Regions from separate parts of the Streptomyces sp. NPDC017936 genome, predicted to be linked through region 2. Evidence: predicted binding sites of a transcription regulator. Region 2 holds the regulator's gene; the other holds the start of a gene.

Region 1 (14,877 bases), on a different contig from region 2:
CGGCGGCCAGTTCCGCGACGGACTCGCGGATCTCCAGCTCCAGGTCGGCCAGCTCGCCGCTGCGGCCGGCCAGCTCGGCGCGGCCGGCGTCGGTGATGGCGTACACCTTGCGGCCGCCCTCGGTGGTGTGGGTGACCAGGCCCTCGGCCTCCAGCTTGGCCAGGCGCGGGTAGACGGTGCCCGCGGAGGGCGCGTACAGCCCCTGGAAGCGCTCCTCCAGGAGACGGATCACCTCGTAGCCGTGGCGCGGGGCCTCGTCCAGGAGCTTCAGCAGGTAGAGGCGGAGGCGGCCGTGGGCGAAGACGGGGGGCATGTCAGAGCACCTTCTTGTCGGTCGTGCTGTCGGCCGCGTCGCCGGACGAGGTCGCGTCGGCCGGGCCGGAAGAGGAATTCTCCCCCGGCGTGGCGGAGGCGCCGTCGGCCGCGGTGGCGGCTTCCGGCTCCCACGGCTCGTCCTCGGCCGGCGGGCGGCGCAGCAGGGCGATCGAACCGGAGACCGTCGTCGCCTTCAGGCTGCCGTTGCCCGCGCCGAGCCGGCCGGTGATGCGCTTGGCGCCCCACTGGCCGCTGACCCTGAGGTCCTCGAAGGCGTTCGAGACGGAGCCGCTCGCGGTGTTGGCCTCCACCTCCGCGTCCGCCGGGTGTGGCAGCCGGATCGCTATCTCGCCGGAGACGCTGGTCAGGCTGATGGTGGTGGGACGGCTCGTCGGATCGAGGTCGACGATCATCGATCCGCTCACCGAGTCGGCCTTCACGGAGGAGCCGGCCTCGACGACGGTCAGGTCCCCGGAGACGGAGTGGAACCGCAGGTCGCCGCCGAGGGCCTGGGCCTCCAGGCTCCCCGAGACCGTGTCCGCGCGCACCGGGCCCGTGAGCCGCACCAGGGTCGTGTCCCCGGAGACGCCCCTCACCTCGGTGTGCCCGTCGATGCCCGAGACGACCGCCCCGGCGCTCACCGCGCCCACCTCCACGCGGGTCCGTGCCGGAACGGCGAGGGAGACGACGGCACTGCGCCGCCACTCCTTGCGGTCGAGCCACTTGAGGAAGCCCTTCCAGGGCAGGTCCTCGTACGCCACCGTCAGCACCCCCTCCCGATGGGTCACCACCAGGGGTGGTCCCTCGATGTGGGACACCTCGAGACGGGCGGCGGGCTCGTCGGTCCCCACCACGTTCACCGTGCCGGCGACGACGCGCACGTGCAGTTCGCTCACCGGCTCGTCGAAAGTGAGCTTGCTCGGCTCCGCGACGGACCACTCGGACATGGTGCAGACCTCCTCGACGACACGACACGCACTATCGCGACTACTGTCATTCACGATATATCGCGGTTGCGGGAAGTCAAGACACCTCTTCCGGTGACCGTCCCGGACCGGAGGCGACGCGTCACCCGAACGCGCCCGCCGCGCCGCACACGAAAAGGGGCGCCCCACGGGGCGCCCCTCGCACAGCCGACGCGTCCGGCAGCGGACGCGGCGGCCGACCCGTCCGGTGGCCGACGCGTCCGGCGGACCTACTCGTCGTCCTCGTCGTCCAGCCGCGCCAGCCACGTCGCCAGTCGCTCCACCGGTACCTCGAAGTCCGGGTTCAGGTCGACGAACGTGCGCAGCTGCTCGGCGAGCCACTCGAAGGTGACCTCCTCCTCGCCGCGCCGCTTCTCGAGTTCTTCGATGCCTCGGTCGGTGAAGTACATCCGGACTGCTCTCCTGCGCTCGTACGGGACGGTGGTGCCACGCACAAGCCTACGTAGCGGCGGCCGTGCACGAGGCGCGCCGGGGCCCTCGCCGCCTCACGGCCCGGCGCCACGGCGTACGCCCGTGAGGGCGCACGGGCAAGGCCCGGCCCCGGAGAACCGGGACCGGGCCTTGCCCGTGTGCGGTGCGGTGCGGCCTAGGCCTCGAACACCTCGCGCACCAGCTGCTCCTGCTCCGCCTGGTGCCGCTTCGCCGAGCCGACCGCCGGCGACGAGCCGTGCGGCCGCGAGATGCGGCGCAGGCGCTCGCCGTGCGGGACGTCGGCGCCGACGGCCAGGTCCAGGTGGTCGATCAGGTTCAGGGCGATGAACGGCCAGGCGCCCTGGTTGGCCGGCTCCTCCTGGGCCCACAGGTACTTCTCGGCGTTCGGGTACTTGGCGATCTCGGCCTGGAGCTCGGCACCCGGCAGCGGGTACAGGCGCTCGATACGGATGATCGCGGTGTCCGTGACGCCGCGCTTCTGACGCTCGGCCTCGAGGTCGTAGTAGACCTTGCCGGCGCAGAAGACGACCTTGCGGACCGCGGCCGGGTCCACGGAACCGTCGCCGATGACCGGGCGGAACTGGCCCGCGGTGAACTCCTCCGCCTTCGACGCGGCGGCCTTCAGGCGCAGCATCGACTTCGGGGTGAAGACGACCAGCGGCTTGTGGTGCGGGTTGTGGACCTGCCACCGCAGGAGGTGGAAGTAGTTCGACGGCGAGGTCGGCATCGCGACCGTCATGTTGTTCTGGGCGCAGAGCTGCAGGAAGCGCTCCGGGCGGGCGGACGAGTGGTCCGGGCCCTGGCCCTCGTAGCCGTGGGGGAGGAGGAGCGTGACACCGCTCGTCTGGCCCCACTTCTGCTCCGCCGACGAGATGAACTCGTCCACGACCGTCTGCGCGCCGTTGACGAAGTCGCCGAACTGCGCCTCCCACATCACGAGCGCGTCGGGGCGGGCCAGCGAGTAGCCGTACTCGAAGCCCATCGCCGCGTACTCGGAGAGCAGGGAGTTGTAGACGTTCAGGCGGGCCTGGTCCTCGGAGAGGTACAGCAGCGGGGTGAAGTCCTCGCCCGTCTCACGGTCGATGATCACCGCGTGCCGCTGGCCGAAGGTGCCGCGCTGGGAGTCCTGGCCCGCGAGCCGGACCGGGACGCCCTCCAGCAGGAGGGAGCCGATCGCGAGGGTCTCGCCCATGCCCCAGTCGATGGTGCCGTCCTCGACCATGGCCGCCCGGCGCTGGAGCTGCGGCAGCAGACGCGGGTGGACGGTGATGTGGTCGGGGATGTTGACCTGGGACTCGGCGATCCGCTTGACGACCTCCGAGGAGACCGCGGTCGGGACCGCGACCGGGAAGCCGTCCTGCGGGTCGTGGGCCGGCGCGGCGGCCGGCTGCGCGGTGGCCTCGCGGACCTCCGTGAAGACCTTCTCCAGCTGGCCCTGGTAGTCCTGCAGCGCCTGCTCGGCCTCTTCCAGCGTGATGTCGCCGCGACCGATGAGGGACTCGGTGTACAGCTTGCGCACCGAGCGCTTCTTGTCGATCAGGTCGTACATCAGCGGCTGGGTGAAGGCCGGGTTGTCCGACTCGTTGTGACCGCGGCGGCGGTAGCAGATGAGGTCGATCACCACGTCCTTGTTGAACGCCTGGCGGAACTCGAAGGCGAGCCGCGCGACGCGGACCACGGCCTCCGGGTCGTCGCCGTTCACGTGGAAGATCGGGGCCTCGATCATCCGCGCCACGTCCGTCGCGTACATCGACGAGCGGGAGGACTCGGGGGCCGCGGTGAAGCCGACCTGGTTGTTGATGACGATGTGGACCGTGCCGCCGGTGCGGTAGCCGCGCAGCTGCGACATGTTCAGGGTCTCGGCCACGACGCCCTGGCCCGCGAAGGCCGCGTCGCCGTGCAGCGCCACCGGCAGGACGGTGAAGTCCGTGCCGCCCTTGTTGATGATGTCCTGCTTGGCGCGGGCGACGCCCTCCAGGACCGGGTCCACGGCCTCCAGGTGCGAGGGGTTCGCGACCAGGCTGACCTTGATCTGCTCGCCGTCCAGGCCGGTGAAGGTGCCCTCGGCGCCCAGGTGGTACTTCACGTCGCCGGAGCCGTGCATCGACTTCGGGTCGAGGTTGCCCTCGAACTCGCGGAAGATCTGCGCGTAGGACTTGCCGACGATGTTGGCCAGCACGTTCAGGCGGCCGCGGTGGGCCATGCCGATGACGACCTCGTCCAGGCGCGACTCGGCGGCGCTGTCGATGACCGCGTCCAGCAGCGGGATGACGGACTCGCCGCCCTCCAGGGAGAAGCGCTTCTGACCGACGTACTTGGTCTGCAGGAACGTCTCGAAGGCCTCAGCGGCGTTCAGGCGGCGCAGGATGCGCAGCTGCTCCTCGCGCTCCGGCTTGGTGTGCGGGCGCTCGACGCGGTCCTGGATCCACTTGCGCTGCTTGGGGTCCTGGATGTGCATGAACTCGATGCCGATGGTGCGGCAGTACGAGTCGCGCAGCACGCCGAGGATGTCGCGCAGCTTCATCAGGGACTTGCCGGCGAAGCCGCCGACGGCGAACTCGCGCTCCAGGTCCCACAGGGTGAGGCCGTGCTCGGTGATGTCCAGGTCGGGGTGCTTGCGCTGGCGGTACTCCAGCGGGTCGGTGTCGGCCATGACGTGGCCGCGGACCCGGTAGGAGTGGATCAGCTCGAAGACCCGGGCGGCCTTGGTGACGTCGTCGTCGTGGCTGGCGTCGATGTCCTTGAGCCAGCGGACCGGCTCGTAGGGGATGCGCAGCGCCTCGAAGATGTCGTCGTAGAAGCCGTTCTCGCCGAGCAGCAGGTTGGCGACGGCGCGCAGGAACTCGCCGGAGGCGGCGCCCTGGATGACCCGGTGGTCGTAGGTCGACGTGAGCGTCATGACCTTCGAGATGCCGAGCTTGTTCAGGGTGTCCTGGGAGGTGCCCTGGAACTCCGCCGGGTAGTCCATGGAGCCGACGCCCATGATCACGGACTGGCCGGGCATCAGACGCGGCACGGAGTGGACGGTGCCGAGGCCGCCGGGGTTGGTCAGGGAGACCGTGACGCCGGTGAAGTCGTCCATCGTCAGCTTGTTGTCGCGGGCGCGACGGACGATGTCCTCGTAGGCCTGCCAGAACTCGAAGAAGTTCAGCGTCTCGGCCTTCTTGATGGCGGCCACGACGAGCTGGCGGTCGCCGTTGGGCTTCACCAGGTCGATGGCCAGGCCGAGGTTGACGTGCGGCGGCTTGACGAGGGTCGGCTTGCCGTCCTTCTCGCCGAACGACCAGTTCATCGACGGCATGGCCTTGATGGCCTGCACCATCGCGAAGCCGATCAGGTGCGTGAAGGAGATCTTCCCGCCCCGGGCGCGCTTCAGGTGGTTGTTGATGACGATGCGGTTGTCGAACAGCAGCTTCACCGGGACCGCGCGCACGGACGTGGCCGTGGGCAGCTCCAGGGAGGCGTTCATGTTCTTGGCGACCGCGGCGGACGGACCGCGCAGCGTCACGAACTCGGGACCGTCCGCGGACGCGGCGGCGGGCGCGGCCTTCGCGGCCGGCTTCGGGGCCGGGGCGGGCTTCGCGGGCGCCGGGGCGGCGGCCGCGGGCTTCGGGGCGGCGGCCGGGGCCGGCGCGGGAGCCGGAGCGGCGGGCGCGGCCGGGGCCGGCGCCGCGGGCGCGGTGGTGGTCCCTGCGGCCCCCGCGGCCGCAGTACCCGCCGGAGCCGGAGTGCTGGCGGCGCCCGGCTTGTAGTCGGCGAAGAAGTCCCACCAGGCACGGTCTACCGAATTCGGGTCCTGGAGGTACTGCTGATAGATCTCGTCGACGAGCCACTCGTTCGGACCGAACGCGGCAGCGGGGTTCTTGCCCGCTTGGTCCGCGTCGGTCGAGATGCTCGATGCGTTACTGGGGGACTGTGGCGACACGGCGGCAACCGCCCTCTTCCGCTTCACAAGGTGATGGACAGCGGGAATAAAGGCTACGCCTCCCCGAGGGGGAAGGTCAGGTCGGGTCACCGCATCGTCGCGTATGTCACATCGAAGAGTGTGTTTCGGGGGTGGAAATGGCGGGAAACAAGCGCGGTTGCCCTCGGAAACGGGTGCGTCGACGCAGGTCGCGCACGCAATGCGTGCGGACCCGGGCCGACCTGCGCCGGCTCTCCGCCTGATCACACGTGTCCACCGGTCGCTCGGCGACGCGGACGCTCGTGATCTTGTGGCTCCGGTGCGAACTTTACGTCAACTTGGCACGGACGGCTCTCCCGGAAGAGTGACAAGAATCCGGCATCCCCGCTCGGATTCGGCCACTCCGATCCGGCCGCCGTGCAGATCGACCGCCCAGCGGGCGATCGCGAGCCCGAGCCCGGTGCCGCCGTCGCTGCCCGGCCCGTGCGGGCGGCGGACGGCTCCCCGGTTGAACCGCTCGAAGACCCGGCGCCACTCCGAGCGCGGAATGCCGGGACCCTCGTCCAGGACCTCCAGCTCCAGCGACTCCGGCTGCGCCCCGCGCCGCGCCTTCACCGTCACCCGGCCGTGCGGCGGGCTGTGCTTGACGGCGTTGTCGATGAGGTTCGCGACGACCTGGTGGATGCGCTCCGGGTCCGCGTGCGCGGTGAGCTCCGGCGGGGACACGTCCAGGTGCAGATGGACGTCCGTGCGCGTGTGCGCGCCGCCGGACCCCATGGTGGCGCGGGCGGAGGCGACCATGTTGGCCTCCTTGAGCACCCCGGACAGGTAGGGCCACACCTCGAAGCGCCGCTTGCGCAGCGGTACGACGCCGTTGTCGAGGCGGGAGAGGTCGAGCAGCGTCTCCACCAGCCGGCCGAGCCGCTCGGTCTGCTTCAGGGCCGTGCGCATCGTCTCGGGGTCGGCCTCGGCGATGCCGTCGACCACGTTCTCCAGGACCGCGCGCAGGCCCGCGATGGGCGTGCGCAGCTCGTGCGAGACGTTGGCCACCAGCTCCTTGCGCTGCAGGTCCTGGGCCTCGAGCTCGTCGGCCATGACGTTGATCGTCCCGGCGAGGTCGCCCAGCTCGTCCCGGCGCCCCTCGGAGACCCGGCGGGTGTAGTCGCCGTGCGAGATCGACCGGGCCACCTTGTTCATCTCGTCCAGCGGCGCGGTGAGCGAGTGCGCCACGAACTGCGTGATGAGCAGGGTGGCGATCATGGAGAAGACCGTGATGAAGCGGAGCTCCGTCTCGGTGCGCATGGCGATCATCATCAGGCCGGTGGTGATCAGCACCGAGATGACGACCAGCGCACCCAGCTTGGTCTTGATCGAGAACGGTCGCACGCCGCCCCAGGGCTCGCCGGGGCTTCTCGGTCCGTCCGGCCCGCCGCTCATGGCGTCGGGGTCTCCAGCGCGTACCCGACGCCGTGCACCGTGCGGATCCGCTCGGCGCCGATCTTCCGGCGCAGTGCCTTGATGTGGCTGTCGACGGTCCGGGTGCCCGAGGCGTCCGCCCAGTCCCACACCTCCGCGAGGAGCTGCTCGCGGGAGAGCACCGCGCGCGGGGTGTTCGCCAGGCAGACCAGCAGGTCGAACTCGGTGGGCGTGAGGTGGACGTCCTCGCTGCGCACCCGGACCCGGCGCTGCGCGTGGTCGATCTCCAGTTCGCCGAGGCGCAGGATGCCGCTGCGCGGGGTGGCGGCGGCCAGCGCGGCCCGCTCCACCCGCCGCAGCAGCACGTGCACGCGTGCCGCCAGCTCCCGCATGGAGAACGGCTTGGTCATGTAGTCGTCGGCACCCACGCCGAGCCCGACCAGCATGTCGGTCTCGTCGTCGCGCGCGGTGAGCATCAGCACCGGCACCGGGCGGGCGGCCTGCACGCGACGGCAGACCTCCAGACCGTCGAAGCCGGGCAGCATGATGTCGAGGATCAGCAGATCGGGCTGCCAGGCCTCCGCGGTGTCGACGGCCGCCGGGCCGTCCCCCGCCGTTTGCACGAGGAATCCCTCGGCGCGCAGACGGGCCGCGATGGCGTCGACGATCGTCGGGTCGTCCTCGACCACCAGGACGCGGCGCTGCGCTCCCGGGGTCGCCGTCGTGCCGGTCTGCGAGGTGTGTGTCTGCTCCATCGCCCGCCCCTGAGGTGTGCTTTCGGGGACCCGTGGGGTGATCCCTTGTTTGCGCATGACTGCGGTTGACGCCTAAATGATCGGCGCCAGGCATGAAACGTACCCGGAGTCACCTCGCCTTTGCTATCCAGGTCGGACGGCGAGGTGCACGACGTCCGGCACTCCTCGGGCAACCGTGATCTCTTCGGTACGCACCTGTTGGAACCCGGCATTACCCAAGGTTCCCTCGAATTCCGGAGACGGCTGCGCGGACCACACGGCCAGCACCCCGCCGGGCTTCAACACCCGCGCGCAGCTTGCGAGTCCGGCCCGCGTGTAGAGGCCGTCGTTGCCCTCCGTGACGGTCCAGCCGGGACCGTTGTCGATGTCGAGGCACAGTGCGTCGAACGTGTCGGATGTCTCATTCAGGTGGTCGAGCAGGTCCGCTTCGACGATCTGCGTGCGCGGGTCGGCGAGGGCGGGGCCGGAGAGGGCGGACAGCGGGCCGTCGAGGTGCCAGTCGATGACGGCCCGCTCGCGCTCGACGACCGTGACGCGGCCCCAGCGCGGATCGGCGGCGGCGTGCGCGAGCGAGAACCCGACGCCCAGGCCGCCGATCAGCACGTCCGGGGCGGGGCCGCCGGCCCGCTCGCCGAGGGCGGACAGCGCGGCGTCGACCAGCAGCCGCTCCGAACGGCCGTCGGAGGTGTCCATCAGGAAGCAGCCGTTGGCGATGATCTGGAGCAGTTCGCCGTGCCGGCGCAGCACGACCTCGCCGTAGGGGCCCTCACGACGGTCCAGGACTTCGGGCAGGTCGTCGGAGTCGTAGGAGACGGGCATCGGACCATCCTGGCAGGGCACCTGACGGGGTGTCCGGGATTTTCGGCAGAGCGGTCCGGACGGGGTGGACGGAGGTGCGGGGTTGACGTCGGCGGACGGGGTGGGCGGAGGCGCGGGACCGACGTCGGCGGGCGGCCCTCCGGCTCGCCGCGCATCGACGGTCGTCGCGTGGCGCCGGTCACAGACAGCGGGAGCGCGCGGCACGAAGGGTGGGGGCGGACGGAAGGAGCGCCTCACGGTGGAATCCACGGCACGCCCCGCGACGGCCGGGGCCGGCGCCCCCACGACACCGCCGGGCCCACCCCGCGCGGACGCCGGTGCTCCACCGGGCGTCTCCGGCCTCCTGGCTACCGGTGTCCCTCCGGACGTCTCCGGAGGGCCGGTGGCCGCCGATCCCCTGGTGGCCTCGGGCCTTCCGGGTGCCGGTGGTCCCCCGGGTGCCCGTGGTCTTCCGGACGCCTCCGGCCCGCTGGACGGTCTGCCCCGCAGGCGCGTCCGCCGGACCCCGTCCGCGTCCGTGTCTCCGCGGCTTCCGCGGCTTTTGCGGCTTTTGCGGCCTTCGCGGGCGAAGGCCCGCCCGCGTCCCTGGCGCCTGCTGCCCACGCCCACCGGGACGCCGTTCACCTTCGCCTACGCGGCCGTCCTCGCCGTCACCTCCTGCGTCGCCGCCCACGCGGACCCCGCCCTCGTCCGCACCCTTCAGCAGGCCTCCAGCACGGATGTCGCGCACCTGGTGCGCGAGCCGGTGCCGGTGCTGGTGGCCAGCGCGCTGTGGGTGGCGGGCGGGATCACCTCGCCGTTCGTCCTGGGCTTCCTCCTGGTGCTGACCGCGCTGGAGCGGCGCGTCGGCGGAGTCCGCACGGCCGCCGTCTTCCTGCTCGGGCACGTCCTGGCCACCCTCGCCACCGAGGGCCCCGTCGGCCTCGCCGTCCTGGCGGGCCACCTCCCCGACAGTTCGCTGCACCGCCTCGACTACGGCATCAGCTTCGGCGTCGCCGCGGGCGTCGGCGCGCTGGCGGGGCTGCTGACGCCGTGGCTGCGGTGGCCGCTGCTCGCCGGGTCCGGCGGGATGCTCCTGCGGGACCTGCTCGCCCGCACGGACCCGCTGACGAACTGGGGCCACCTGATCGCGCTGGCGATCGGGGTGTCGACGTGGAGATGGGTGCGGAGGGCCGCGGCGGCGTAGCCGCGCTGCGGGTCAGGCCCCGCCCGCCCCGTCGAACCTCGCGCTGGTCAGGGGCGCCACCACGCTCCACCCCAGCGACTCGTACAGCCCCCGTCCCGCCGGGGTCCCGGCCAGGACGCCCGTCGCGGCGCCCCGGGCGGCCGCCGCGGCCTGCAGGTTCCGTACGACCACGCCGCCCAGCCCCCGGCGCCGGTGCGCGGGGGCGGTCTCGACCCGGTCGACGACGGCGGTGGCACCGGTCGGGGCGACCTGGCCCCGGGCGGCGAAGGAACCGTCCGGCGCGGCGATCAGGACGTGGGTGACGCCGCCGCGCGTCCAGGAGCGCAGCCGGTAGCCCCCGGGGGCCGGCGTCTCCCCCGCCGCCGCCCCCAGCGGGACCGTCATCAGCCAGCCCGGCTCCGGATCCACCCACCAGCCCGCGCCCAGCCATCCGCCGGCCACCGACGGGTCCTGGAACACCTTGAGCCAGACGCCGGTCCCGGTCACCGCCCCCGCGACCTCGCGCACGACCGCCTCCTCGACGCCGTCCCCGAGCGCGGCGAGGACGTGCCGTGACACCTGCGCCGCCTGCCCGACGTCCACGGTGAACCCCCAGGGCTCCCGCACGGGCGGAGCGGCCCCGCGCGACACGACCCACCCGTCCACCCACGCCCGCACGATCCCGTCCACAGCATCTCCCGTAAGAGTCGGAGTCGTATTTCACCTATTACAGGACCGACGATAGGCGGGCCCGCGACCTCGGCGGCAGACGTGATCGCTGACAGCGAACGGCCGTGCGGGAACATTCCGTAGCGGCCATGCATTGAGTCGGCATAACTCAACTTGACTGCCTAAGGGGAGATCATGGCTGCTGAGTCCACGGCGTTCACACCGCTCACCCTGCCCGTGCTGCCGCTCGACGACGAGGTCGTGCTGCCCGGGATGGTGGTTCCGCTGGACCTCAACGACGCCGATGTGCGCGCCGCCGTGGAGGCCGCCCAGGCCGCCGCCCGGTCCGAGCCGGGGAAGCCCAGGGTTCTCCTGGTTCCGCGCATCGACGGCACCTACGCGAGCACCGGCGTGCTCGGCACGGTCGAGCAGGTCGGCCGGCTGGCCGACGGTGACCCGGGCGCCCTGATCCGCGGCCGCGGCCGCGTGCGGATCGGCGCCGGCACCACCGGCCCCGGGGCGGCGCTGTGGGTCGAGGGCACGAGGCTCGACGAGAAGGCGCCCGAGCCGCTTCCCGGCCACGTCGCCGAACTGGTCAAGGAGTACAAGGCGCTGGCCACCGCCTGGCTGCGCAAGCGCGGCGCCTGGCAGGTCGTCGACCGCGTCCAGGCCATCGACGACGTCTCCGCGCTCGCCGACAACTCGGGTTACTCGCCCTTCCTGACCACCGAGCAGAAGGTGGAGCTGCTGGAGACCGCCGACCCGGTCGCCCGCCTCAGGCTCGCCACCCAGCAACTGCGCGACCACCTCGCCGAGCAGGACGTCGCCGAGACCATCGCCAAGGACGTCCAGGAGGGCGTCGACAAGCAGCAGCGCGAGTTCCTGCTGCGCCGCCAGCTGGAAGCCGTCCGCAAGGAACTGCGCGAGCTCAACGGCGAGAAGGAGGGCGAGGAGTCCGACGACTACCGCGCCCGTGTCGAGGCCGCCGACCTGCCCGAGAAGGTCCGCGAGGCCGCCCTCAAGGAGGTCGACAAGCTGGAGCGGGCGAGCGACCAGTCGCCCGAGGGCTCCTGGATCCGCACCTGGCTCGACACCGTCCTCGAACTGCCGTGGAACGAACGGACCGAGGACTCCTACGACATCCAGGGCGCGAAGGCGGTCCTCGACGCCGAGCACGCGGGCCTGGAGGACGTGAAGGAGCGCATCACCGAGTACCTGGCGGTGCGCAAGCGCCGCGGCGAGCGGGGCCTGGGCGTCGTCGGCGGACGGCGCGGCGGCGCCGTCCTGGCCCTGGTCGGGCCGCCCGGCGTCGGAAAGACCAGCCTCGGCCAGAGCGTCGCGCACGCCATGGGCCGCAAGTTCGTCCGCGTCGCCCTCGGCGGCGTCCGCGACGAGGCGGAGATCCGCGGCCACCGGCGCACGTACGTCGGCGCGCTGCCCGGCCGGATCGTCCGGGCGATCAAGGAGGCCGGTTCGATGAACCCGGTCGTCCTGCTCGACGAGATCGACAAGGTGGGCTCGGACTTCCGGGGCGACCCGGCGGCGGCCCTCCTGGAGGTGCTGGACCCGGCGCAGAACCACACCTTCCGCGACCACTACCTGGAGGTCGAACTCGACCTCTCGGACGTCGTCTTCCTGGCCACCGCCAACGTCCTGGAGGCCATCCCGGAGGCGCTGCTCGACCGCATGGAGCTGGTCCGGCTCGACGGCTACACCGAGGACGAGAAGGTCGTCATCGCCCGCGACCACCTGCTCCCGCGCCAGCTGGAGCGGGCGGGCCTGGACGAGGACGAGGTGACCCTCGACGAGAGCGCGCTGCGCAAGCTGGCCGGCGAGTACACGCGCGAGGCCGGCGTGCGCAACCTGGAGCGGTCCGTCGCCCGGCTGCTGCGCAAGATCGCCGCCCAGCACGAGCTCGGCGAGCGCGAGCTGCCGTTCACCGTCACCGACGGCGACCTGCGCGCCCTGATCGGCCGGCCGCACCACGTGCCCGAGTCCGCCCAGGACCCGGCCGAGCGGCGGACGTCGGTGCCGGGCGTGGCGACGGGCCTCGCGGTCACGGGCGCGGGCGGCGACGTGCTGTACGTCGAGGCCTCGCTGGCCGACCCGGAGACGGGCGCGGCGGGCCTGACCCTGACGGGCCAGCTGGGCGACGTGATGAAGGAGTCCGCGCAGATCGCGCTGAGCTTCCTGCGCAGCCACGGAGCCGAGCTGGAACTGCCCGTCGGCGACCTCAAGGACCGGGGCGTGCACATCCACTTCCCGGCGGGCGCGGTCCCCAAGGACGGCCCCAGCGCCGGCATCACCATGACGACGGCCCTCGCGTCGCTGCTGTCGGGCCGGCTGGTCCGCACGGACGTGGCGATGACCGGCGAGGTCTCCCTGACCGGCCGGGTCCTCCCGATCGGCGGCGTGAAGCAGAAGCTGCTCGCCGCACACCGCGCCGGGGTGACGACCGTCGTCATCCCCAAGCGCAACGAACCCGACCTGGACGACGTCCCGGCGGAGGTGCTGGACAAGCTCGACGTCCACACCGTCACCGACGTCCGCCAGGTCCTGGAACTGGCGCTGTCCCCGGCGACGAACGGGGCCGCCCCGGAGGTTCCGGTGGCGGCGTGACGGACGCCACCGGACGGCGGAGGCCCGGGCCCGCGAAGGGGGCCCGGGCCTCCGTCGTGAACCCGATGGGGTGAAAGTGCGGGAAACCACTCCTTCGGGAGCGTGAGGAGCATCACACTGGCCCGACTGGTGGGGAGCCGACGTCCGGGGGGACAGGTATGGGCCTTGAGGCAGAAGTGGCACAGGCGATCTCCGCGGCGCGGGGACGCAGGAGTCTGGACCTGGGCGGCGTGGGGCTGACCGAGCTGCCTCCGGCAGTCCGTGAACTCCGCCATCTGCACCGGCTCGCCCTCGGCAGGAACCACTTCTCGGAACTGCCCAAGTGGCTCGGCGAACTGGCGGGCCTCCAGGAGATCCACCTGGAGAACAACCACATCACCGAGCTCCCCGACTCGCTCTCCGGCCTGCCGCGTCTGAGCCTGCTGTCCCTGGGATCCAACGGTCTGACGGAGATTCCGGCCGTGGTGCGGACCCTTCCCCATCTCGGCGAACTGGGCCTCCAGGGGAACGACATCACCGAGCTGCCCGACTGGATCGGCGAACTCACCGCGCTGCGCGAACTCAACCTGGACCGGAACGCCGTCGCGCGTCTGCCGGAGTCGTTCGGCCGGCTCGTCGGGCTGCGGAGGCTCGACATGGACTTCAACCGGCTGGCCGAGGTGCCGACCCCGTTACGCGGACTCACCTCGCTGAGGACGCTGTACCTGGCCGACAACCAGATCGGCGAACTGCCCGAGTGGCTCTGGCACCTCCCCGCGCTGGAGACGCTCATGGTGTCCGGCAATCCCCTCACGCGGTTCCCGGACCACATCGGACCCGGCTCCGTGCTGCGCCAGCTCGGCGTCGACCGCTGCGGACTGAGCGAACTCCCCGGCTCCATAGGTGCCCTCTCCCGCCTCGCCGCGCTGATCCTGCGTCAGAACGGCCTGCGGGACCTGCCGGACTCGGCGGGGCAGCTCTCGGACGGTCTCGGGCTCGCCCTGGAAGGCAATCCCCTCACCGCCCTCCCTCCCGAGGTCCTGTCCGCCGGCACCCCCACCCTCCTCGCCTTCCTCCGCGAGCGAGCCGTCGCCTCGACCCCCCAGTGGTCCTCCAAGATCGTCGTCGTCGGCGAGGGGCGTGCCGGGAAGACCTCGCTGCTCAAGGCCGTGCGCAACGAGGCGTTCGATCCGCAGGAGAGCAGCACCCACGGGCTCAACGTGGACAGCCTGCGGCTCCCGCACCCGGACCCGGCGCACGCCGGCGTCACCATGAACCTGGCCACCTGGGACTTCGGCGGGCAGGAGATCTACCACGCGACGCACCAGTTCTTCCTCACGGACCGCTCGCTCTTCGTGCTGGTCTGGGACGCACAGGTGGGCTGGGAGGCCAGCAAGCTCTACTACTGGCTGGACATGATCAAGGCCAGGGCGCCGCGGGCCCCCGTCGTCCTCGTGGCGACGCATCTCGGTCCCCGGCCCGCCGAGCTCCCCCTGGCCGAGCTCCAGGCGGCCTATCCGGGCCTCATCGTCGACTCGCTGGCCGCCGACAGCATGACCCGCGAGGGAATCGACGCCGTCGTGGAAGGCCTGGCCCGGCACGCCGCGCACCTGCCCCTGATGGGGGTGCTCTGGCCGCAGACCTGGCTCCAGGCGGCGGAAGCCGTGCGGGCCGACCCGCGCAACCACGTCACCCCGGAGGAATTGAACCGGCTCCTCGAGACGAACGGCGTCACGGACCCCGACCACCAGCGCGGCCTGCGCGCGGCCCTCCACAGCCTCGGCGACATCCTCGCCTACACGGACGATCCGGAGCTGG
Region 2 (14,877 bases):
ACGGCGCCGGCCATGCCGTCGTTGGCGGCGTAGACGGCCGCGATGTTGTTCTTGCCGATCTTCTCGATCGCCTCGGTCATCTCCTCCTGGGCGATCTCGGGCTTCCACCCCGGGGTGTCGTAGGAGGCGGCGATCGTCACCCGGTCGTTGAGCTCCGAGAGCGCGCCGTCCTTGAACTGCTTGGCGTTCGGGTCGGTGGTCGAGCCGTTGATCATGACGATCTTGTCGGAGGTGTCGGCGGAGCCGATCGCCTCCACCAGGGTGCGGCCCTGCACCTCGCCGACCAGCTCGTTGTCGAAGGAGATGTACGCGTCGATCGGGCCCTCGGCGAGGCGGTCGTAGGCGATGACCGGGATGCCCGCGTCCTTGGCCTTCTGCACCGTGTCCGCGATGGCCTTGGCGTCGACGGCGTCCAGCAGGATCAGGTCGACCTTCTCGTCGATCATCCGCTGCATCTGGGTCACCTGGGTGTCCGCGTCGGCGTCCGCGTTGGCGTACTCCGTCTTGCCCTTGTTGGCGGTGAGGGAGGCGACCTTGGCCTTGATGATGGGGTAGTCGAACTCGTCGTACCGGGTGTTCGCCTTCTCCGGCATCAGCACGCCGATGGTCATCTCGTTGCCCTTGGTCGGCGTCGCGTCACCGGCGTCCTCCGTCGCGCCTAGCACCCCGCACCCGGCGAGGGAGACGGACAGCGTGGAGGCGGCCACGGCCATGGCGATACGACGACGCATTCGGGGGCTCACTTCAGGTGCGTTTCGGACATGGGTGCGACTTGGTGACCCAGGTGTCTGAAAAGCCAACGCGTCAGCCGCCGCCGCCGTCAAGCCGAACTACTTAACGAAGTAACAACATCACCCTCCGCTTAGCGCGTGAAGACGCATGGAGACCGGGCGGAAACTCCTCCAAACACTCTTTACGGGCCCTCCACTCCACCGGAGTTCACGAGGAGACGGAGGAACCGCACGGGCGGCGCGGGGGCGACACGCCCCCGTCGCCCCCGCGGCGAGCGGGGCCGCGTCCGTCGCACCACAGCCCCACCGCCGTCGCAATGCGGCCGTGACCTGCGGAATCGCCACTTCCGGCGCTGCGGCGAAGGGGTGACGCAGCGACACTCGATCAGGCACCGGAGCCGGGGCACGACGGGTGCGCCGCGGGCCGCCGAGGGGAACGCGGAACCGGGCGGCATGCGGTGCTCCCTCTCTTCTCACCGTGCCTCCGGGCGCCGGCCCCGCCGTGCCGCACTCCGCGCTCCACGCGCGCCGTCGCCGTTCCTCTTCCGACTCACCCGGCGCGCTGCCGTCACGGTCCCGGTCACCGTCACCGCAGCGCGCCCCGGCGATCCCTGGGCGGAATCCGCCATGTCCGCGTCCGCCCCGTCCCGTCACCGCCCGTCGCTCGCGCACCCTGGCCGCGACCACCGTCGTCGCCGCCGTCGCCGGGACCGCCCTCGTCCCGGCGACCGCCCCGGCCGCCGGCGAGGCGGGCGACGCGCCGCTCACGACGACGCCGGGCGCGCCCGCCCCGAACGCCCCGCTCAAGCGGGCGGGGCGACGGAACCGGTGATCCTCACGGTCGCCAACTCCTCCGACACGGAACGGGAGTTCTCGGCGTGGCCGTCCGGTGAGCCGGACGGCCCGAACCCGCTCCCGGCCGACTCCGTCGTCTTCGACGTGACCGCGGTGAACGCGCCCGCGACGAAGTCCCTCGTCGGCCGGCAGGACGGCTTCTTCCAGGGCCCGTTCTTCCCGGCCACGACCGCCCCGGGCTCCCCCTCGGCCTCCCCGTCGACGCAGCCGTCCGGGTCCCCGTCCGCCTCCGCCCCGGCGGGCCCGTACGCGGGACTCGCCGCCGTCCTCGGGGCCCTCGGCGCCACCGCGACCCGGCTGGGCCTCCGCCGCCGTTCCGCGCGTGGCTGAGCACCCGTCACCGCGCCGGACCGGGCCGCGTCACCGGGCCCGCGCCACCGGATCCGCACCACGGGACCCGGCCGACCCCGTCCGGAGCGGAATCCGTACAACCAATCGGCGTCCTGACCGGTCCTGTCCGGCGACGGCTGATCACCGCCGTCGCCGGACAGGACCGAAGGACCGAATGAACCGAGTCAGACGCACGACCGCCGCGGCGGCGACCGGGGTCGTGCTCGCCACCGCGGGCGGCCTGCTCACCGCGGCCACCGCCCCCGCCTCCGCGGCGGCCACCTGCACCTCGCCCGTCTACACCAGGCAGCTCTTCGCGAACACCTCCTTCTCGGGCACGCCGAAGCGGACCGACTGCGACGCCGCGGTCAGCGAGAACTGGGGCACGGGCGCCCCCGCCTCGGGCCTGCCGTCCAACAACTTCGGCGTCCGCTGGACGGTGACGCGCGACTTCGGCTCGGGCGGACCCTTCGCCCTCACCGCGTCCGCCCAGGACGGCATCCGGGTGTACGTCGACGGCGTCCGCAGGATCGACCTGTGGCGGAACGTCTCCTCCACGGTCACCAAGACGCTCAACCTCACCGTCCCCGCCGGGAAGCACACCCTGCGGGTCGACTACGTGAACTGGACGGGCGCGGCCGGCGTCAAGTTCACCTACGCGCCCCGGACGTCGGCGACCGTCGACAAGGTCAGGCCGCTCACGCCGACGGGCGTCGCCGTGACGTACGACAAGGCGACCGGAAAGGCCCGGCTGACCTGGGCGCGGAACAAGGAGATGGACCTCTCCGGCTACCAGGTCTTCCGCCGTCAACAGGGCACCGCCTTCGGCACCGAGCCGCTCACCACGACCGCCTCCGTCTCCTACACGGACGCGACGGTGCCGCCGACCGGCAGGACCTACTACTACGAGGTCCGCGCCCGCGACAGGGCCGGCAACGTCTCCGCGGGGACCGCCGACAAGCCCGTCGTCACCGTGGACCGGACCCCGCCCGCGGCACCCTTCCTGGAGATGGACGCGTGCCCGCAGGGCATGCCCTACGCGGCGCCGGAAGCCGTCACCACCCCCGCGAACGCCGCCGACATCGCCTGGTACGAGATCCAGCGGTTCCTCCCCGCCACCGGGACGTGGACCACCGTCCACTCCGCCGCCAAGGGCGCGGCCTGCGACACCGGGCGCCCCGCCGACGGCGGCCGGGTCACCTACCGGACCCGGGCCCGCGACGCGGCCGGCAACTGGTCCGCGTACTCCGCCGCCACCACGTTCACCACCTCCGACCTGACGCCCCCGCCGCCCGTGACCGACGCCCGCGTCGCGTACCGGTCGGGCGTGCCCCACCTGGTGTGGTCACCGGTCGCCGGGGCCGCCTCGTACCAGGTGCTCCAGTACGACCCGGCGACCGGCGGCCACCTGGACGCCCTGCCCGGCGGCGGCGCCACCACGGCGACCGACGTCGTGCCGCGGCAGCTGCTCGCGGTCGCCGACGGCTACCGGTACGCGGTGCGCTCGGTGGACGCGAAGGGCAACGCCGCCGCCCCCGTGGAGATCGCGCTGGCCATGGCCGACCGGCCCGAGGCGATCCCGGCGTACCGGACCACGGCGACGCCGTACGGCGACGGGGTGGTGGTGGCGTGGAGCAGCACCGACCCGTGGGCCTTCGACGAGGGGCCGCTCCTCACGTACCGGCTCCTGCGGACGGACCCGGCCACCGGCGAGAGCACCGTCGTGGAGCTGTGCGAGCCGAACTCCGGCCGGGACGAGCCGCTGGAGCCCCCGTCGACGTACTGGACGTGGGCGGGCGACGACGTGCCCGCGTACGGCGGGCGCAAGGTCGTCAACGGCGTCTGCCGCGACGTGTCGGGCGCGTCGGAGACGACGTACGAGTACCGGGTCGTGACCGTCGACCCGTACGGGCACGCATCGCAGCCCGGCCCGGCCGCCACCGCGACCACACCGGACACCGAGCGTCCCTCCCCGGTCGAGGGCCTGACCGCCGAGGTCCTCCCGCTCGGCGTGCGGCTGACCTGGACGCCGCACCCCGACGACGACGTCCTCGGCTACCACGTGTGGCAGGGCACGACCGACCCGGACACCGGGGAGACGGTGTGGCGCGAGAACTGCTGGCGGGGCGACTCCCTCGCCGAGACGGAGATCATCTGCCCGACCGTCCCGGACGGCGCCACCCACGTCTACCGGGTGGCCGCCCAGGAGCGCGTGTACGACGAGGGGCCGGACTTCTTCAACACCGCGGACCTCTCGGTCACCCTGCCCGACACCCGGCCGCCCGGCTGGACCGGGACCGAGGTGCGCGAGGGCCAGTACCCCGACCTGTCCGTCGGCTGCTCCGAGAGCTCCGGCCTCGGGGACTGCGCCCGGCTGGCCCGCTACCGCGTGGAGCGCTGGGACCCGGCCGCGGCCGCCTACACCACCCTCACCGAGGGCGCGCTGGGCGACGCCCACGCGTACATGGACACGTCCGTGCACGAGGACCGGCTCGGTCTGTACTACTACCGCGTCGTCTGGCTGGACGCCTCGGGCGCACCGGCCGCGACCCGGTCGACGGCGTACGGCATCTGGGCCGGCTGGCTCTGACCGGCTCCGGGCCGCCGGCCGGTGCCGCCGGCACGGGGGCCGGCGGCCCGGCCGCACGCACGTGAAGGGGCCCGGAGGATCCTCCGGGCCCCTTCACGATGCCGGCGGCGTCAGTCCGGCGACTGCTGCCGCTTGGGCCGCCACACCACCAGTGCGCTGGTCTGCTGCACCTCCTGGTACGGCACCAGGTCACGGCGGTAGGACGCGTGGACCGCGGCCTCGCGCTGCTGCATGGCCGCCGCCGCGCCGTCCAGGGCCGCCTCCAGCTCCACGACGCGGGACTGGAGCGCGGCGACCTGGTTCTCCAGTTCGATGATCCGCTTGATGCCGGCCAGGTTGATGCCCTCGTCCTGCGACAACTGCTGGACGGTGCGCAGCAGTTCGATGTCACGGGCGGAGTAGCGCCGGCCCCGGCCCGCGGTGCGGTCCGGGGACACCAGACCCAGGCGGTCGTACTGGCGCAGCGTCTGCGGGTGCAGGCCGGAGAGCTGGGCCGCCACCGAGATGACGTAGACCGGGGTCTCCTCGGTCAGTTCGTACGGCCCACGAAAATTGTCACTGCGCCGACGGCCGTCCATCACTCTCAAGCTCCCTTCGCGGCCTCGAACAGCTCCGCCCGCGGGTCCTCGTCACCCGCGGTCGCCTCGCGATACGCCTCCAGTGCGTCACGAGCCTTCCCCGACAGGTCCTTCGGGACACTCACCTCGACGGTGACCAGGAGGTCGCCGCGGGTGCCGTCCTTGCGGACCGCGCCCTTGCCGCGCGCACGCATGGTGCGCCCGTTGGGCGTGCCGGGCGGCAGCTTGAGGGTGAGCGACGGGCCGCCCAGGGTGGGAACCCTGATCTCCCCGCCGAGCGCCGCCTCCGTGAACGTCACCGGCACGGTCACCGTGAGGTTGTCGTCCTTGCGGCCGAAGACCGGGTGCGCGTCGACGTGGACGACGACGTACAGGTCGCCGGCCGGGCCGCCGCGTTCGCCGGGGGCGCCCTTGCCGCGCAGCCGGATGCGCTGCCCGTCGGTGACGCCCGCGGGGATGCGGACCTGCATCGTGCGGGACGACTTGGCCCGGCCGCTGCCCTTGCAGTCCGGGCAGGGGTGCTCGGCGATCAGGCCGCGGCCCTTGCAGTCCGGGCAGGGGTCCGTCAGGGAGAAGCCGCCGCCCGAGCCCCGCGCGACCTGGCCGGTGCCGACGCAGGTCGGGCACACGCGCGGTGTGCCGTTCTTGTCGCCGGTGCCGGAGCAGGCCTTGCAGGGGGACTGGGAGGTCATGCGCAGCGGGACCGTCGCGCCCTCGATCGCCTCGGTGAAGCTGAGGGTGACCTCGGTGTCGATGTCCTGGCCCCGCCGGGGCTGGGTGCGGGCGCCCGTGGTGCCGCCGCGGTTGAACAGGCCCCCGAAGACGTCACCGAGTCCGCCGCCGAAGCCGCCGGCGCTCCCGCCCTGGGCGCCTCCGAAGAGGTCGCCCAGGTCGAAGTTGAAGGAGCCGCCGCCCGCGCCCGGCCCCGGGCGGAAGCCGCCGTTGCCGAAGAGGGCGCGTGCCTCGTCGTACTCCTTGCGCTTCTTGGGGTCGCCGAGCACGTCGTTGGCCTCGGAGATCTCCTTGAAGCGCTCCTCGGCCTTGGCGTTGCCCTTGTTGGCGTCCGGGTGGAACTCGCGGGCGAGCTTCCGGTACGCCTTCTTGATCTCGGCCTCGGTGGCGTCCTTGGGGACGCCGAGGACCTTGTAGTAGTCCTTCTCGATGAAGTCCTTGGTGCTCATCCTCGACGTCCCTCCTCTCTCATCGGTTCAAGCTCAGCCCTCGTCCGGGCCACCGCTCTCCTTGTCGTCGGCCGCCGTGTCGTTCTCCTCGGCCGGCTTGACCGTCTGGGCCCCCGGCTGGGGTTCGGCCACCGCCACCCGCGCGGGGCGGATGGTGCGTTCGCCGATCCGGTACCCGGGCTGGAGAATCGCCACGCACGTCGTCTCGGTGACGTCCGGCGCGTAGCTGTGCATCAGGGCCTCGTGGATCGTCGGGTCGAAGGGCTCGCCCTCCTTGCCGAACTGCTGCAGGCCCATCTTCGCCGCGACGGTCTCCAGCGACTCGGCGACGGACTTGAAGCCGCCGACGAGTTCGCCGTGCTCCCGCGCGCGGCCGATGTCGTCGAGCACGGGCAGGAGCTCGGTCAGGAGGTTCGCGATGGCGATCTCCTTGACCGCGATCCGGTCGCGTTCGACGCGGCGGCGGTAGTTCTGGTACTCGGCCTGGAGCCGCTGGAGGTCCGCGGTGCGCTCACCGAGCGCGGTGCGCACCTGGTCCAGCTGGGCGACCAGTCCGGCCGTCTGGTTCGCGTCCCCGGCCGGGGCCGGCTCCTCCGCCGCGGCGGAGGAGTCGGCCTTCGGCTCGGCGTCGTCGGGGGTGGCGCCGGAGGGGACGTCGGGCTTCTCCTCGAAGCCCGGGGTCTCCTCCGTCACGCGGCACCGTCCTTGCGCTCGTCGTCCACGATCTCGGCGTCCACGACGTCGTCGTCGGCCTTGGCACCACCGGCGGCGGCGCCCTCGGGGCCGCCCGCGGCCTGCGCGGCCTGGGCGTCGGCGTACAGGGCCTGGCCCAGCTTCTGCGAGACGGCGGCGACCTTCTCGGTGGCCGTGCGGATCTCGGCGGTGTCCTCGCCCTTGAGCTTCTCCTTCAGCTCGGCGACGGCGGCCTCGACCTCGGTCTTGATCTCACCGGGGACCTTGTCCTCGTTGTCCTGGAGGAACTTCTCGGTCTGGTAGACGAGCTGCTCGCCCTGGTTGCGGGCCTCGGCGGCCTCGCGGCGGCGGTGGTCCTCCTCCGCGTACTGCTCGGCCTCCTGGCGCATGCGGTCGACCTCGTCCTTCGGCAGCGAGGAGCCGCCGGTGACGGTCATCTTCTGCTCCTTGCCCGTGCCCAGGTCCTTCGCGGTCACGTGCATGATGCCGTTGGCGTCGATGTCGAAGGAGACCTCGATCTGCGGGACGCCGCGGGGCGCCGGCGGCAGACCGGTCAGCTCGAACATGCCGAGCTTCTTGTTGTACGCCGCGATCTCGCGCTCGCCCTGGTAGACCTGGATCTGCACGGACGGCTGGTTGTCCTCGGCCGTCGTGAAGATCTCGGAGCGCTTGGTCGGGATCGTGGTGTTGCGCTCGATGAGCTTGGTCATGATGCCGCCCTTGGTCTCGATGCCGAGGGACAGCGGGGTCACGTCGAGGAGCAGGACGTCCTTGACCTCACCCTTGAGGACACCGGCCTGGAGCGAGGCGCCGATGGCGACGACCTCGTCCGGGTTCACGCCCTTGTTGGCCTCCTTGCCGCCGGTCAGCTCCTTGACGAGCTCGGCGACGGCGGGCATGCGGGTGGAGCCGCCGACGAGGACGACGTGGTCGATCTCGTTGATGGAGACGCCGGCGTCCTTCATGACGTTGAAGAACGGGGTCTTGCAGCGCTCGAGCAGGTCCGCGGTCAGCTGCTGGAACTGGGCGCGGGTGAGCTTCTCGTCCAGGTGCAGCGGGCCCTCGGCGGACGCGGTGATGTAGGGCAGGTTGATCGAGGTCTCGGTGGACGAGGACAGCTCGATCTTGGCCTTCTCGGCGGCCTCGCGGAGGCGCTGGAGGGCCATCTTGTCCTTGGACAGGTCCACGCCGTGGCCGGACTGGAACTGCTTGACCAGGTAGTCGACGACGCGCTGGTCCCAGTCGTCACCACCGAGGTGGTTGTCGCCGTTGGTGGCCTTCACCTCGACGACGCCGTCGCCGATCTCCAGGAGGGACACGTCGAAGGTGCCGCCACCGAGGTCGAAGACGAGGATCGTCTGGTCGTCCTTGTCGAGGCCGTAGGCGAGCGCGGCCGCGGTGGGCTCGTTGACGATGCGCAGGACGTTGAGGCCGGCGATCTCGCCGGCTTCCTTGGTCGCCTGGCGCTCGGAGTCGTTGAAGTAGGCCGGGACGGTGATGACCGCGTCGGTCACCTTCTCGCCCAGGTAGGCCTCGGCGTCCCGCTTCAGCTTCTGCAGGATGAACGCGGAGATCTGCTGCGGGTTGAAGTCCTTCCCGTCCAGCTGGATCTTCCAGTCGGTGCCCATGTGGCGCTTCACGGACCGGATGGTCCGGTCCACGTTGGTGACCGCCTGGCGCTTGGCGACCTCGCCGACCAGCACCTCGCCGTTCTTGGCGAAGGCGACGACGGACGGCGTGGTCCTGGCACCCTCGGCGTTGGTGATGACGGTGGGCTCGCCGCCCTCCAGAACGCTGACGACGGAGTTAGTCGTGCCCAGGTCGATGCCGACCGCACGTGCCATGGTGATCTTCCTCCAGCTGACTTGAGTGGAACGGACTCAAGTGTGCACGAGGCTTCCCGCTGGGTCAACAGACCTGAGCCGCAGTGACTCAACTCTTATCCGTTCCTTACACGCAAGGAGCCGCTGACCTGCGAGGACGGCGCACGGCCCGGTGCCCGCAAGGGTGATTCCACCGGCCGCCGAGGGGGCCTCACCGAGGAGACGGGTTGACGCCGGACGCGACCGCGGGGCCGCCCGGGACCCTCCCCCGGGCGCGCGTGCACCGGCACCCGCCACAGCCCGAGGACGACGGCCAGGGCGCCGCCCGCCACCCACAGCGCGGCCCGCGCGTCCGTCCAGCCCGCGTGCACCAGGGTCCCGACGAGTACCCCGGCGAACGCCGCGACACCGATGACGACCGTCGCGCCCTGAGCGGTGAGCCCGAGCCGCCGCAACCGGTGGGCGAGGTGGTCGGGCCCGCGCCGCAGCAACGGACGCCCGGCCGTCCGCCGGGCCAGCACCACCAGGGCGGCGTCGGCGGCGGCGACCGCGGTGAGCGCGAACAGCACGGCCGCGCCGGCCACCGGGTCCTGCCCCGCGCGCGCGGTCACCGCCGCCGACGCCAGCAGGAACCCGGCGAACAGCGCGCCGCAGCCGCCGAGCGCCACGCGCGCGGGGGGCCAGTTGTGCATCAGGAACCCGGTCAGCGCGGCGGCGAGCACGCTCAGCAGCACCGCGAGCCCGTCCATCACCTCGGCGGCCGCGCACGCCCCCACCCCGAAGGAGGTGACGACCCCCACGGTGCCGGCCACCCCGTCGGCGTGGTCCAGGGCCCGGAAGGCGAGCGCCACGACGGTGACCCAGCCGACGGCCACGGCTCCCGCGACGACCCCGGTGTCGCCGTACGGCACGACGAAGGCCGCCGCGACCGCCGTACCGACCACCGGGAACCGCGCCTTGAGCCGCCACAGGTCCGTGACCAGCCCGAGCGCGGCGACGGCGGCACCGGCGGCGAGCAGCGACCCCACGCCCTCCCCGAGCGGAGCGAGCCCCGTCCAGTCCCCGAAGGCCGCGACCAGGCAGGTGGCCGGCACCACGGCCACTCCGCCCGACAGGGCCACCCGCCGCTGCCGCTGCCGCCGGTCCACCAGCCCGGCGCGCAGCGCGGGCGCGCGCAGCAGCGCGGCGAGGACGGCGGTGAGGAGCAGGGCGGTGGTGGCGGCGGCGATCCCGTAGAGCACGGATATAAATTAGCCAGGAATGTACCCATTCGATATGAATAACACGATCGATCGGCGGTGGATTCCGGCGGCCGCCGGTGACACCCGGCGCCGCACCGCGGCACTCCCGACGCCGCACCGCGGCACCCCCGGCGGCGTCGCGCGGCACCCGTCCGCCGCGCCGTGAGCGACCCGCCCCGGGGCGGCCCCGTCGCCGCTCGGGGCGCCCCTCCGCCCCGCCCCGGGGCGCCGGCCCCCGGGGACCTTCTGAGGCAACCCTCAGCGACGCAGATCACCGCACGCCCGGCTACAGTGCGGCGGAAGATAGGGGTAGTCTCAGACGGACTGCATAAGTTACCGCTTAGTAATTTCGGGGAACCCGTCTCGGAGCCCCGAGGACACCCCCGAAACCGAAACCCCTCGCAGGCCCGAGGAGCCCCCATGCAACTCGCCGCGATCATCGTGTCGCTGGCCCTCACCGTGGTCGGCGTCGCCCTGCTCGCCCGCGCCATCGGCCAGTTCGTCCGGTACTTCAAGCTGGGCCAGCCGGTCCCGGCCGGAGCCCGGACCGACAACCCCTACCAGCGCAGCGTGACACTGGTCCGCGAGTTCCTCGGCCACACGCGCATGAACCGCTGGGGCATCGTCGGCTTCGCCCACTGGTTCGTGGCGATCGGCTTCCTGACGCTGCCGCCGACGATCATCACCGCCTACGGCCAGCTCTTCCAGGCCGACTGGACGCTGCCCGTCATCGGCGGCTTCCTGCCGTACGAGCTGTACATCGAGTTCATCAGCGCGATGACGACCCTCGGCATCCTCGCGCTGATCGTCATCCGCCTGCTGAACCTGCCCTCGCGGCCGGGCCGCAAGTCGCGGTTCGCGGGCTCGAAGATGGGCCAGGCGTACTTCGTCGAGTACGTCATCCTCACCATCGGCCTGGCCATCTACGTGCTGCGCGGCCTCGAGGGCGCCCTGCACCACGTGGACCACTACGAGGCCGCCTACTTCGCCTCGTACCCGCTGGTCCTGGCCTTCAAGGGCCTGAGCGTCGCGACGCTGCAGAACCTGGTCTACTTCTTCGCCATGGTCAAGCTGGGCACGACCATGATCTGGATGATCACCGTCAGCCTGAACACCAACATGGGTGTGGCCTGGCACCGCTTCCTCGCCTTCCCGAACATCTGGTTCAAGCGCGAGGCCACCGGTGGCACGGCGCTGGGCGCCCTGCAGCCGATGACCTCCGGCGGCAAGCCGATCGACTTCACCGACCCCGGTGACGACGACGTCTTCGGCGTCTCCCAGGTCGAGCAGTTCTCCTGGAAGGGCCTGCTGGACTTCTCCACCTGCACCGAGTGCGGCCGCTGCCAGTCGCAGTGCCCCGCCTGGAACACCGGCAAGCCGCTCTCCCCCAAGCTGCTGATCATGTCCCTGCGCGACCACGCCCACGCCAAGGCGCCGTACCTGCTCGCGGGTGGCGGCAAGACCATGGAGGGCGAGGAGAAGGCGTCCGAGGAGCAGCTGAAGGACGTCCCGGCGGCGGCCCTGGCCGAGGCCGAGCGCCCGCTGATCGGCACCGCCGAGGAGAACGGCGTCATCGACCCCGACGTCCTGTGGTCCTGCACCACCTGCGGCGCCTGCGTCGAGCAGTGCCCGGTGGACATCGAGCACGTCGACCACATCGTCGACATGCGCCGCTACCAGGTCATGATCGAGTCCTCGTTCCCGTCCGAGGCGGGCACGATGCTCAAGAACCTGGAGAAGAAGGGCAACCCCTGGGGCCTGGCCAAGAAGCAGCGCCTGGAGTGGACGAAGGAAGTCGACTTCGAGGTGCCGGTCGTCGGCAAGGACGTCGAGGACCTCTCCGAGGTCGAGTACCTGTACTGGGTGGGCTGCGCCGGCGCCCTCGAGGACCGCGCGAAGAAGACCACGAAGGCCTTCGCCGAGCTGCTGCACATCGCGGGCGTGAAGTTCGCGATCATGGGCGGCGACGAGAAGTGCACCGGTGACTCCGCCCGCCGCCTCGGCAACGAGCCCCTCTTCCAGGAGCTCGGCATGGAGAACGTCATGGCGCTGAACATGGCGTTCGGCGAGGAGACGGACGACGAGGGCAAGGTCACGCCCGAGTCGAAGAAGCCCAGGTCGGCCAAGAAGATCGTCGCCACCTGCCCGCACTGCCTCAACACGCTCGGCAACGAGTACCCGCAGCTCGGCGGCGACTACGAGGTCATCCACCACACCCAGCTGCTCCAGCACCTCGTCGACGAGGGCAAGCTGATCCCGGTGACCCCGGTCGAGGGCATCATCACCTACCACGACCCCTGCTACCTGGGCCGCCACAACAAGATCTACACGCCCCCGCGCGAGATCATCGCCAACGTCCCCGGCCTGCGGAACGAGGAGATGCACCGCCACAAGGAGCGCGGCTTCTGCTGCGGCGCCGGCGGCGCGCGGATGTGGATGGAGGAGCGGATCGGCAAGCGCATCAACAACGAGCGCGTCGACGAGGCCCTGTCCCTGAACCCGGACATCGTCTCCACCGCCTGCCCGTTCTGCCTCGTCATGCTGACCGACTCGGTCAACGGCAAGAAGAACGAGGGCAAGGCCAAGGAGTCCGTCCAGGTCGTCGACGTCGCCCAGCTGCTCCTGGAGTCGGTCAAGACCCCGGCCGACGACGAGCCCCCGGCGGGCGCGTCCGAGACGGAGAACGAGCCGGAGCCGGAGCCGGCGAAGTAGATCCGGTGACCGGTGAGACAGATCCGGTGAGGTGACGGCCCCCTCCGAGGCGCCGCCCGTCGCGAAGCCCCCTGGAATCCGCCCCGCGGACCGGGGGGCTTCGCCGTGCCGTCCGGGGACGTACGAGGGCGTACGGGGACGTACGGGGATTCCCCGGGGAACCCCTTAGGGGATGTCACAGCTCGGCCGCAAAGCCGTGCGTGAACGCCTGCTCCCCGCACGTCACTTCCCCGGACCAGGTACGTTCGATGACGTGGCTGGATTCAGGATCGGACGTGGCGGCCGGGACGGCCGCGCCCCGCAAGCGCGACCCCAAAACCCTCCGTACGGGCAGCAGGCGCCCCAGGGGCCGTCGTACGGCTACCCGCCGGCGTCGCCGCCCCACCCGCAGCAGCGGCCTCACCACCGCGGCGGCCACGGCTCCCCCGGCGGGAACGGCGGCCCGTGGCCCCCCGCGCACGGCGGTGGCCACGGCGGACACCACGGCGAGCCGGAGTACTTCGGCGGCGACGACCACTACGCCCCCGGGCCGGGCGCGCACGACCCGTACGCCGCCAACAACCCGGGCCACACCCAGGCGTTCTCGATCGACGACCACCAGCAGTACAGCCAGGGCGAGACCTACCACGCCGGCTCCACGGCCCCGCCGGGACCGACCGGCCCGCGCCTGCACTGGAAGGAACTGCTGAAGGGCGTCGTCCTCTCCCCCGACCAGACCTTCCTGCGGATGCGGGACTACACGATGTGGGGCCCCGCCCTCGTCGTCACCTTCCTCTACGGCCTGCTCGCGGTCTTCGGCTTCGACGGCGCGCGTGCGGACGCGATCAACGCCACGCTCTCCAACGCGATCCCGATCGTGCTGACGACGGCCGTCGCGATGGTGCTGAGCTCCTTCGTCCTCGGCGTGGTCACCCACACCCTGGCCCGCCAGCTCGGCGGCGACGGCGCCTGGCAGCCCACGGTCGGCCTCTCCATGCTGATCATGTCCCTCACGGACGCCCCCCGCCTGGTCGTCGCCATGTTCCTCGGCGGCGACGCGTCCTTCGTCCAGATCCTGGGCTGGGCGACCTGGGTGGCCGCCGGAGCCCTCCTGACCCTGATGGTCAGCCGCTCCCACGACCTCCCCTGGCCCAAGGCCCTCGGCGCCTCCGCCATCCAGCTGATCGCCCTGCTGTCCATCGTGAAGCTGGGCACGTTCTGACGAGCGCGGGCGCGGTCCCGCACCGCGGGCGCACGCACCCGTACGAGAAGGGCTCCCGGCGACCGCCGGGAGCCCTTCTCGGTGCTCCGCTGTGCCCGCCCTCCGCCGCCGGGCGCCCGCGCCCCTGGCGCCATCGGGCCGTGGCCACGAAATGCACGTGCTCACTCACTCCGTATCGAATGCCTGGGCGACGGCATCGGCACGGATGGACCGGTGACGGACCCACGGGGGGGAGGTCCGGCCGTGCTCGGTCTCCGGCCAGTCCAGCTTCCAGTCACCCTGCTCGGCGTACATCTCGGCGCTACGCGCCGGATCGCCCTCACCGATCCGGCACAACAGCTCGTCCACGACCGCGCGAGTGGTCTCAGGTGTGGCTGTGGACATGACTCATCATTCCGATCCGACATCCGGGTCCGCCCGACACAGGGAGATCGGCATTCTTGCCGGCGCCGACAGACCGGCGTCGTCACCCGGCAGGTAACGGTGCAAAGCGCCAGGCACCCGCTGCCGCAGCAGGCGCCGACCCACTCAGCGCCGGCGTCCGAGTTTTCCCGTTCCCATGGCGCGTAGTGCGACCAGTGCGCCCCCTCCCTGCCACAAGGCGCTCCCTTCGCTCGCCGGTTCGGGGGAAGGACACAGGATCAGGAAGGCCGCGCAGGGCGCCTACCTCCACGGGAAGGCACCAGCGGGCCAGCAGAGCGTGGGGGGCCAGTCATGTTCCAAGTCGCAGCCGTGTTCCTGGGAGTCTCGGTAGTTGCCCGCGCCGTGGAGAAAGTCCTGGAGCGCTCGCTGGAGGCGCAGCAGCCGAGCAGCGGGACCGACTCACCCGCGTGGTCCGTGGACGTCGTGCGACCGCAGCGAACGGAGTACGTCTTCGATGCCGTGGAGCGGCACGGTGTCTTCGCCAACAGTTCCCGGGCCACGGTCAAGATCGAACGTATG

What was found. The regulator HspR, encoded in region 2, represses chaperone genes until heat shock. The targets are predictions, from matches to a motif close to TTGAGNNNNNNNNNCTCAA.
Region 1: a site for HspR is predicted at 10,616-10,634, ahead of lon (endopeptidase La). Genes of this name have one in related genera too.

Annotation. Positions count from the first base shown of each region.
Region 1 covers NZ_JBIRHK010000004.1:154,431-169,307, reverse strand. The annotation lists gene ACH4F6_RS10210 (helix-turn-helix transcriptional regulator) at 1-313, opposite strand, end outside; gene ACH4F6_RS10205 (DUF4097 family beta strand repeat-containing protein) at 315-1,262, opposite strand; gene ACH4F6_RS10200 (DUF6104 family protein) at 1,511-1,690, opposite strand; gene ACH4F6_RS10195 (multifunctional oxoglutarate decarboxylase/oxoglutarate dehydrogenase thiamine pyrophosphate-binding subunit/dihydrolipoyllysine-residue succinyltransferase subunit) at 1,888-5,658, opposite strand; gene ACH4F6_RS10190 (ATP-binding protein) at 5,971-7,074, opposite strand; gene ACH4F6_RS10185 (response regulator transcription factor) at 7,071-7,808, opposite strand; gene ACH4F6_RS10180 (spermidine synthase) at 7,932-8,627, opposite strand; gene ACH4F6_RS10175 (rhomboid-like protein) at 9,169-9,813, shown strand; gene ACH4F6_RS10170 (GNAT family N-acetyltransferase) at 9,826-10,482, opposite strand; gene lon (endopeptidase La) at 10,657-13,080, shown strand; gene ACH4F6_RS10160 (COR domain-containing protein) at 13,257-14,877, shown strand, end outside.
Region 2 covers NZ_JBIRHK010000010.1:151,117-165,993, forward strand. The annotation lists gene ACH4F6_RS22045 (sugar ABC transporter substrate-binding protein) at 1-731, opposite strand, end outside; gene ACH4F6_RS22050 (hypothetical protein) at 1,560-1,916, shown strand; gene ACH4F6_RS22055 (PA14 domain-containing protein) at 2,092-4,506, shown strand; gene ACH4F6_RS22060 (heat shock protein transcriptional repressor HspR) at 4,617-5,084, opposite strand; gene dnaJ (molecular chaperone DnaJ) at 5,090-6,265, opposite strand; gene grpE (nucleotide exchange factor GrpE) at 6,299-6,958, opposite strand; gene dnaK (molecular chaperone DnaK) at 6,955-8,802, opposite strand; gene ACH4F6_RS22080 (MraY family glycosyltransferase) at 8,898-10,022, opposite strand; gene ACH4F6_RS22085 ((Fe-S)-binding protein) at 10,443-12,734, shown strand; gene ACH4F6_RS22090 (Yip1 family protein) at 12,907-13,935, shown strand; partial or broken gene ACH4F6_RS22095 (ketosteroid isomerase) at 14,122-14,319, opposite strand; gene ACH4F6_RS22100 (hypothetical protein) at 14,650-14,877, shown strand, end outside.